DNA from 3 places in the Delftia sp. WSY_12 genome. Region 1 is predicted to be linked to each of the others. Evidence: predicted binding sites of a transcription regulator. Region 1 holds the regulator's gene; each other region holds the start of a gene.
The links. The regulator HrcA, encoded in region 1, represses chaperone genes, less so after heat shock. The targets are predictions, from matches to a motif close to TTAGCACTCNNNNNNNNNGAGTGCTAA.
Positions count from the first base shown of each region.

Region 2: a site for HrcA is predicted at 1,686-1,712, ahead of rpoH (RNA polymerase sigma factor RpoH). Genes of this name have one in related genera too.
Region 3: a site for HrcA is predicted at 1,944-1,970, ahead of groES (co-chaperone GroES). Genes of this name have one in related genera too.

Region 1 is NZ_JBICKW010000057.1:96,416-99,687, reverse strand. It holds gene ACF8LI_RS25190 (CHASE2 domain-containing protein) at 1-373, shown strand, start outside; tRNA gene ACF8LI_RS25185 (tRNA-Arg) at 463-539, opposite strand; tRNA gene ACF8LI_RS25180 (tRNA-Ile) at 718-796, opposite strand; gene hrcA (heat-inducible transcriptional repressor HrcA) at 864-1,868, opposite strand; gene ACF8LI_RS25170 (NAD kinase) at 1,899-2,795, shown strand; gene recN (DNA repair protein RecN) at 2,798-3,272, shown strand, end outside.
Region 2 is NZ_JBICKW010000015.1:120,089-123,360, reverse strand. It holds gene ACF8LI_RS09045 (Bug family tripartite tricarboxylate transporter substrate binding protein) at 1-614, opposite strand, end outside; gene rpoH (RNA polymerase sigma factor RpoH) at 711-1,655, opposite strand; gene ACF8LI_RS09035 (2,3-butanediol dehydrogenase) at 1,928-2,995, opposite strand; gene ACF8LI_RS09030 (NAD(P)/FAD-dependent oxidoreductase) at 3,065-3,272, opposite strand, start outside.
Region 3 is NZ_JBICKW010000051.1:78,355-81,626, reverse strand. It holds gene ACF8LI_RS23195 (hypothetical protein) at 1-242, opposite strand, end outside; gene ACF8LI_RS23190 (hypothetical protein) at 507-1,019, opposite strand; gene groES (co-chaperone GroES) at 2,058-2,348, shown strand; gene groL (chaperonin GroEL) at 2,397-3,272, shown strand, end outside.

The DNA of each region.
Region 1 (3,272 bases):
GGAATGCCCCGTGCTGGGCGACCCGGGCATGCTCCACCGCGCAGCCGTCAACCTGATCGGCAACGCCATCAAGTACGGAGCGCACGGGCAACAGGCAAGCGGCGCCACGGTGCAATGCCTGCTGCTGCAGGACGCCGGCCATTGCCGCATCGCCATCCGGGACCACGGACCCGGCATGGATGCGCAGGCCGTCGCCCGCCTGAGCCAGCCCTTCGAGCGCCTGGACCACCACCAGCACCTGGACGGCGCAGGCCTTGGGCTGGCCTTTGTACGCACCGTGGCTGCCCGCCATGGCGGGCAGCTGCAGATAGAAAGCGCGCCAGGCCAGGGAAGCACCTTCAGCATCGTGCTGCCGAAGGCGCAGCAAGCCTGACCGGGGGTGTCATCCCAGCGGATCCCAGCGGATGGCCAGTGAAAACGAAAAAGCCCTGAAGTCTTTCAACTTCAGGGCTTTGCGTTTTTTGGTGCGGCTGGCAGGAATCGAACCCACGACCCCTTGGTTCGTAGCCAAGTACTCTATCCAGCTGAGCTACAGCCGCAACGCTTCGCATTGTAGCAGCGGGTTTTGGGGCTCCCGGACAAAAGCGCCATATTTCTGCAAAAAACCCGGCAGCCGCACTCCCCGGCAACCGGGCGATGGCATGCCATGCGGCAGCCGTGCGCCCAGCAAAAAAGCCTGCCGCCCGGAAAGGCGGCAGGCTTTTTCATACCAATGGATGGTAGGGCCTCCCAGAGTCGAACTGGGCACCAACGGATTATGAGTCCGCTGCTCTAACCAAGCATGAGCTAAGGCCCCTGATTCACCAAGGCAGCGCGGATGCACGCCATGGCAAACGGCTATTGTAGATCCTAACCTGCGCGGCTCAGCGCTTGTGGCTCAGCGCGTTGCTGACCAGCTTGGAGGTGATGTCCACGATCTGGATCATGCGGTCGTAGTGCATGCGGGTGGGCCCGATCACGCCCAGCGTGCCCACCACCTTGCCATCGAGCTCGTAGGGCGCGCTGACCACGGACAGCTCCTCGAAGGGCACGACCTGGCTTTCGCCCCCGATGTAGATGCGCACACCTTCGGCCTGGCTGGAGAAATCCAGCAGCCTGAGGATCTGGGTCTTTTGCTCGAACAGGTCGAAGGCGCGGCGCAGATTGCCCATGTCGCTGGAGAAATCGCTGACCGACAGCAGGTTGCGCTCGCCCGCGATGACCACGTCCTCCTGGGCACTGGTCATGGCCTCCGTGCCCACGTTGACGGCTGCCTGCATGAGGGTGGCCACCTCGCCGCGCAAAAGCTCGACCTCGCCCTTGAGGCGCTCGCGCACCTCTTCCATGGCCAGGCCTGCGTAGTGGCTGTTGAGAAAGTTCGATGCCTCGATCAGCTGGGAGGCCGAGTAATCCACGTCGGTGAAGATGACGCGGTTTTGCACGTCACCGTCGGGCGAGACGATGATGACCAGAAAGCGCCGCTCCGACAGTCGCACGAATTCGATGTGCTTGAACACCGAGGTACGGCGAGGCACCAGCACCACGCCCACGAACTGGGAAAGGCTGGACAGCAGATTGGCGGCGTTGGCGATGACTTTCTGCGGCTGCTCGGGCACGAGCTCGGGCGTCACGATATCTGCACGGTCCGCCGTGAGCATGGTGTCCACGAACAGCCGGTAGCCCCGGGCGGTCGGAATGCGGCCGGCCGAGGTGTGCGGACTGATGATCAACCCCAGGTCTTCGAGGTCAGCCATCACATTGCGTATCGTGGCAGGCGACAATTCAAGCCCCGACGCACGCGACAGGGTCCGCGAGCCCACAGGCTGGCCGTCAGCGATGTAACGCTCGATCAGCGCTTTGAGCAACAACTTGGCACGTTCGTCGAGCATGTGATGATTTTAATGATGTAATTTCCAGAAATGACGTCCACGTTTCGCCACGTTGCCTTGATCGGGAAGTACCACGCTCCCAGCGCAAGCGCCCCGTCCGAGAATGCCAGCAACGCGCTCGAGCGCATTGCGGACTTCCTCAGGCGCCAGGGCTGCGAAGTCGTGCTTGATACCCAATCGGCCCTGCACGCAGGGCTCACAGACTACCCCACCCTCGATGTCGATGGCCTGGGCAGGCATTGCGACCTGGGTCTGGTCGTCGGCGGCGACGGCACCATGCTCGGCGTGAGCCGGCACCTGGCGCAATACGGAACGCCCCTGATCGGGGTGAACCAGGGCCGCCTGGGCTTTGTCACCGACATCGCGCTGGAGGACTTCGAGGCCACGCTCACCCCCATGCTGCAGGGCGAGTACGAAGAGGACCTGCGTCCCCTGATGTGCGCCCGCGTGATCCGCGAGGGCGAATGCGTTTTCGAGGCCCTGGCCATGAACGACGTGGTGGTCAACCGCGGCGGCACCTCCGGCATGGTGGAGTTGCGCATCGAGGTCGGCGGCCGCTTTGTCTCCAACCAGCGCGCCGACGGCCTGATCGTGGCCACGCCCACGGGCTCCACGGCCTATGCGCTGTCCGCCGGCGGGCCGATGATGCATCCGTCCATCCCCGCCTGGGTGATGGCACCCATTGCGCCGCACAACCTGTCCAATCGCCCCATCGTGCTGTCCGATGCCAACGAGGTCACGATCGAAGTCGTGGCCGGGCGCGATGTCAGCGCCAATTTTGACATGCAGTCGCTGGCCTCGCTGCAGCACGGCGACCGCATCCTCGTGAGCCGCGCCCACCACAGCGTGCGCTTTCTGCACCCCAAGGGCTGGAACTACTTCGCCACGCTGCGCAAGAAACTGGGCTGGAACGAGGGAGGCGCCTGACCATGGCGCTCAAGCGCATCGTGCTGCGCGACTTCGTGATCGTGCAGGCCCTGGATCTGGACTGGCATGCGGGCTTCACCGTGCTGACCGGCGAGACCGGCGCCGGCAAATCCATCCTGATCGATGCATTGCAGCTGGCCCTGGGCGCCCGCGCCGACGCCGACGTGGTGCGCGAAGGCTGCCCCCAAGCCGATATCTGCGTGGAGTTCGACGGCTGCGCGCGGCTGCGCCCCTGGCTGGAGGCGGCAGGCCTGGCCTGCGAGGACAACAGCCTGCTGCTGCGGCGCACAGTGGACACCCAGGGCCGCAGCCGCGCCTGGATCAACGGCACGCCGGCCACGGCCACGCAGCTGCGCGCCCTGGGCGAGCAGCTGATCGACATCCACGGCCAGCATGCCTGGCAAAGCCTCACGCGGCCCGACGCAGCACGCGCGCTGCTGGACGCCTATGCGGGCATAGACAGCCGCGAGGTCCAGG
Region 2 (3,272 bases), on a different contig from region 1:
TCGCCGCCCTGGATGGCGTTGAACACCTGCGGGTAGCCGGGATAGGGAATGTGCTCGGGCCTGAGCGCGGAGCGGCTCTTGAGCAGCTCCATGCCCAGGTGGCCCACGGTGCCCACGCCGGGCGAGCCGTAGCTCCAGCGGCTGCCGGCCTGGGCAGCGGCCTCCAGGAAGGCCCGACCCTCGGGCGCGCCGGCCGGCGCCACCAGCACCAGGGGCGCCACGCCGATCAGGCTGACGGGCTGCAGGTCCTTGACGGGGTCGTAGCGCACGGCGGGGTTGAGCAGGCGGGCAATCGTCAGGTTGCCGTTGATCATCACGCTGAAGGTATGGCCATCGCGCGCACGGGCCACCTGCTCGCCTGCGATGTTGCCGCCTGCTCCCACCTTGTTCTCGACGATGACGGGCTGGCCCAGGCGCTTTTCCAGCGGCTCGGCCAGGGCGCGCGCCGTGAGGTCGGGCGAGGAGCCCGCGGGAAAGCCCACGATCAGATGCAGGGGCCTGCTGGGCCACTGGTCGCCCGCCACGGCGGCGCAAGGCAGCATGGCCGAAGCCAGGGCGGTGGCCAAGGTATTGGCGAAGAGGCGGCGTAGTGGCGAGATGGCGCGGGCGGGCATGGGTGCGTGGGGGCCGCAAAGGCTGCGGGCAATAAAAAACCCGGAGATTATCCGGGTTTGTCTTGAAGCGGCCTGTCAGCCCAGGCCGTCAGGCCATCAGGCGAACTCGGCCAGGGCCTTCTTCATCTTCTTCATGGCAGCCACCTCGATCTGGCGAATGCGCTCGGCGCTCACGCCATACACGGCGGCCAGTTCATGCAGCGTCATGCCGCCCGAGCCGTCATCGTTGACCTTGAGCCAGCGCTCCTCGACGATGCGGCGGCTGCGGTCGTCCAGCGAATCCAGCGCCATGGCAATGCCGTCGGTGGCCAGATGGTCACGCTGGCGCGACTCGATCATGGCCGTGGGCTCATGTGCGCCGTCGGCCAGATAGGCGATGGGACCGAAGGCCTGCTCGCCATCATCGCTGGGCGAGGGGTCCAGCAGCACGTCGCCACCGGCCAGGCGCGTTTCCATCTCCATGACTTCTTCGCGCTTGACGTTGAGCTTCTCGGCCATGGCGTCGATCTCGCCGGAGGTCAGCGTGTCGCGCAGCATGGCGCCGTCCTCGGCCATGGCGGCGTCGGACTTCAGGCCCTGCTTCATGGAGCGCAGGTTGAAGAACAGCTTGCGCTGGGCCTTGGTCGTGGCGACCTTGACCATGCGCCAGTTCTTGAGGATGTACTCGTGGATCTCGGCCTTGATCCAGTGCATGGCGTAGCTCACCAGGCGCACGTTCTGATCGGGATCGAAGCGCTTGACGGCCTTCATCAGGCCGACATTGCCTTCCTGGATCAGGTCGCCGTGGGGCAGGCCGTAACCCAGGTACTGGCGCGAGATGGACACCACCAGGCGCAGGTGGGACATCACCAGACGCCCTGCGGCGTCCAGGTCACTGTGTTCCTTGAGCTTGCGGGCGTAGTCCTGCTCTTCCTCGAGGGTGAGCATGGGCAGGCGGTTGACCGCGGAAATGTAGGCATCCAGATTGCCCAGAGGCGGCACCAGGGCCCAGGGGTTAGCGGGCGCCAAGGTGGTCGCAATGGAGCCGGAGGCGTTTGTCATTGCAGAGTTCCTTTCTTCCATTCCTTCATATTAGCACTCGTTAGGATTGAGTGCTAAAGCCGAAGTTCCGCGGGTTTTTCAGTCGGTTGCAGAAATCTTCGGCACTGCAAAAGTCGCTTCTGGCTAGTCTGAGCGATTTTTGGAAACCCTGCTTGCCGGCGGGAGGCATGTGTCGGCCCCCGCCGGGTTTTGACCCCTTTGCGCCCGGCTCCGCCGGCGACCGGGCGAACGGCACGAAAGATGCAGGTTCGTGCAGTCGCGGTGCCCAGCGGCTATTTGAACCGTGGCTGCACGATGATCTTCACCGCCGACTCGTTGTTGTGGATCAGCGTGTCAAAGCCCTGGGCCACCAGGTCATCGAGCTGGATGCGCTGGGTGATGAAGGGCTCGAGGTTGATCTTGCCCTCCTCGACCAGCTTGATGGTTTCCTGGTGGTCGTTGCAGTAGGCGATGGTGCCGCGCACGTCCAGCTCCTTCATGACCACGCTGTGCACGTTGATGGTGGCCGGATGGCTCCAGATGGACACGATCACCACCACGCCCGTGGCCTTCGTCGCGGCCACCAGCGTGTCCAGCACCTTGTTCACGCTGGTGCATTCGAACGACACATCCACGCCCTTGCCGCCGGTGAGCTTCATCACCTCGGCCACCACGTCCACCTCGGAGGGGTCCAGGATGTGATCGGCCACGCCCGATTCACGCGCCTTTTGCTTGCGCTTGGCACTGAGCTCGGTGATGACGACGGTCAGGCCCTTGGCCTTGAGGATGGCCGACAGCAGCAGACCGATGGGGCCGGCGCCGCCCACCAGTGCCACATCGCCGGCCTTCGCTCCGCTGCGGGTGTAGGCATGGTGGCCCACGGACAGCGGCTCGATCAGCGCGGCCTGGTCCAGTGGAATGGCATCGGAGATGGGATGCACCCAGCGGCGCTTGACGGCAATCCGCTCGGACAGCCCGCCACCGCGCCCGCCCAGGCCGATGAAGTTCATGTCCTTGGACAGGTGGTAGTTGTCGCCCGGCCCCGTGGGCACATCGTCGGCCACGATGTAGGGCTCCACCACCACATGCTGGCCGACCTGGATATCGTCCACCCCTGCGCCCACGGCGTACACCACGCCCGAGAACTCATGCCCCATGGTGATGGGTGCGGACTCGCCCGAGATGGGATGCGGGTGGCCGCAGGGCGGGATGAAGATCGGCCCTTCCATGAACTCATGCAGATCCGTGCCGCAGATGCCGCACCAGGCCACTTCGATGCCCACGGTGCCGGGCTCCACCACGGGTTCGGGGATGTCCTCGATGCGGATGTCGCCCCGGTCGTGGAAACGTGCTGCTTTCATGATTGAACTTTCTGTTTTGCAAGGCTGGGTTGGCGGGCGGCACAGCCGCCCCATGGCGATTATTCGGCCTTACCGCAGGTGATGAACTTGCTGCAGGTCATAGACACGCACTGGCAGGCCTTCCTGCCGCGCCTTGAGCTGCAGCGCCAGGTACAGCGAGTAGTGGCGCGACTGGTGCAGGTTGCCGCCGTGGAACCACAGCGCCTCTTGCTGCGTGGGCTTCCACATGTTGCGCTGCTCGCCCTCCCACGGTCCCGGGTCCTTGGTGGTGTCCGAG
Region 3 (3,272 bases), on a different contig from region 1:
GCAGATGCGAGCCAAACAGTTACTTCAACAATCAGTCTCTTTTCAGCGTTAGCCTTACGCCAAAAAAGTAGCCATGTAGAGGCAAGTAGCAACCAGAACGTCGTATACCAAAGAGTCACCGGATTTCCTGCGATGACTTTCGTTGAAAGAACGAAGAATAGAAGCCAGATCGCCGGGAGAACAAGTAGGGCGACTCCGGAAGCGAACCATCCGGCGCTTCTAAAAATATCCATGATCTTCATGCTTTACTCTCATGATCAAGTGAAACTTGCCAAACTGCCTAACAAGATTTAGACGAAAGACAAAAATCATGTCGTTCTCATAAAACTGATTCTATCCAGATTCATGAGAGTGAGCAATCACAAGCCAGAAACCAAACCAAAGCGGACCTGGCGAAGTCCCAGGAACAATCGGCTGCGAGCAGCATTTGGAGGCTTACGAAGCACGAAGCTGGTCGTTTGCTGTAAGGCTGGGTTGGGCGTCAAGCTTGACACCAAGCTGGAGCACTACCTGCCTCGATCGTTCAACGAACCGTCTTTGCTGAGCCAGACGCCGTCACTGAGATAGACCTCTCCTCCATCGTCACCAATAGCGAGCTCTTCGTAAAGATTTTCCCTCTCAGCGGTTGTTCTTTCGCTCAGGTTGGGCAAGCTGTCGAAGATCTCGAAGAATCTTCTGAAAACTCGGTCATTCTCTTTGTGGAAATCTTCTTCACTCTCGCTGGCCCCCAGGATGATTTCTGCAATTAACACGTACTCTCGACTCTTCCAGTCACTTTTGACTGTGGGCCGCGTATTCAACTCTAGGCCGAGGCGTAGAGCAGCTTCAACTAGTCGCATTCGATCCGTACAAACCAGAATGCGCCCGTGGTCTTCGTCGGCTGTGGCCGTCATCAGTTCCCATTTGGGCTCTTCCCCAAGGATTCTTAGGAAGGCTGTTTGACGCCGCACTACGACATAACTCTCTTTGCTTTCCAGTCCAATTTTTTGCGATGCGAGTATGGAGAATGAATTTGACATATTTTATTTGTGCTTTGTGAAGTCCCCAAGCGCGTTATAGCTAAATTGGCTCTGGACAGCTCGACTTTGCCACATGACGGGAGCGGAGCGTACTCACAATCCAGGCGATATGGCTTTGCTCCTGCTTTCAGGTCTCGTCCAGGACGGCGCTCTTGGCCGACAGATGTCCTTGTGCGAGGGCAAGCCTTTCTACGGAGTGCTCAGCGCATTCGGTGTTTTGCATAAGCCTCGCTGTAGCGGGCGGCATGGTGGCCGCGAAGTCCCCGGGAGCGCGTCACTCAGGCTCGATCTGAGCCATCCAAACCATGCTCACCTCTCATCGCGCAGTGAGGCAGGGCGGTCGAGCACTCGACACCACCCCTCATAGGTCATCGCCAGAGGCTTCGGCCCTCATCCGCCCCCGACCTGGTCAAGCTCCCCTTTAGGACTGGCCCGTCATCGCGCCACGAAGGCGGAGCTTCTCTCCCTCTGACTCCACAGAGGGCACCAGCCGAGGCCTCGGTCCTCGCTCGCGCCTGATCTAGGGCAGTCAATCTGCACGGCTGGCTGATCTTGGGCGCGCTCAGCCCCACGGCCAGGGCCCGCCCTCGATGCGACGTCAGGACACAGCCCGCAAGGCTGCATGGCGGTCCAGCGCCAGCCTTTCGCTGGCAGTTCTGTGTGCTCCTGCAGGCCGCGCTTCGCCGCTGGCCAGCGCGGGCGCGCCCCGAAAAAACTAAAGATCAGTGGCGGAAAAACTAATGTGTAGTGGCGTTCCGCATCGGGCCTGCAGGCCGCGCCTCGTCGCTGGCACGCGCCCCGAAAAAACTAAAGATCAGTGGCGGAAAAACTAATGTGTAGTGGCGTTCCGCACTCCGCGCCGGATGTGCCGTCTTGCGGCACATCCGGCCCTACCCCTTGAAACCTGGCCGAATTGCCTTATTATTAGCACTCGTTGGGTATGAGTGCTAACAATCCTCTGTCCCACATTGCTTCGAATGCCGGCCCGCCGGGCCGGCAAGTCTTTGTTTCAACTTTGTTGATGATTTAGGAGTTGGTATGAACCTGCGTCCCCTGCACGATCGCGTGATCGTCAAGCGCCTCGAAAACGAAACCAAGACGGCTTCGGGCATCGTGATCCCCGACAACGCCGCCGAGAAGCCCGACCAGGGCGAAGTGCTGGCAGTGGGTCCCGGCAAGAAGAACGACAAGGGTGAAGTGATCGCCCTGAACGTGAAGGTCGGCGACCGCGTTCTGTTCGGCAAGTACAGCGGCCAGACCGTCAAGGTCCATGGCGACGAACTGCTGGTGATGAAGGAAGACGACCTGTTCGCGGTCGTCGAAAAGTAATCCACGCGCTTCGAAACCGCACTTTCCAACTGAATCCGGAGAATTGAAATGGCAGCAAAAGACGTAGTTTTCGGCGGCGAAGCACGCGCCCGCATGGTTGAAGGCGTGAACATCCTGGCCAACGCGGTCAAGGTCACGCTGGGCCCCAAGGGCCGCAACGTGGTGCTGGAGCGCTCCTTCGGCGCCCCCACCGTGACCAAGGACGGCGTGTCGGTCGCCAAGGAAGTGGAACTCAAGGACAAGCTGCAGAACATGGGCGCCCAGCTCGTGAAGGAAGTGGCCTCCAAGACCAACGACATCGCCGGTGACGGCACGACCACCGCCACCGTGCTGGCACAGGCCATCGTCCGCGAAGGCATCAAGTACGTGGCCGCCGGCCTGAACCCCATGGACCTCAAGCGCGGCATCGACAAGGCTGTCGCCGCCCTGGTGGAAGAGCTGAAGAAGCAATCCAAGGCCACCACCACCTCCAAGGAAATCGCCCAGGTCGGCTCGATCTCCGCCAACTCCGACGAATCCGTGGGCAGCATCATTGCCGAAGCCATGGACAAGGTCGGCAAGGAAGGCGTGATCACCGTTGAAGAAGGCAAGTCGCTGGCCAACGAACTCGACGTCGTCGAGGGCATGCAGTTCGACCGCGGCTACCTGTCGCCCTACTTCATCAACAACCCCGAAAAGCAGGTTGCCCTGCTGGACAACCCCTTCGTGCTGCTGTTCGACAAGAAGATCAGCAACATCCGCGACCTGCTGCCCACGCTGGAAGCCGTGGCAAAGGCCGGCCGTCCCCTGCTGATCATTGCAGAAGACGTCGAAGGCGAAGCCCTGGCAACGCTGGTGGTCAACACCATCCGCGGCATCCTGAAGGTTGTGGCTGTCAAGGCTCCTGGCTTCGGCGACCGCCGCAAGGCCATGCTGGAAGACATC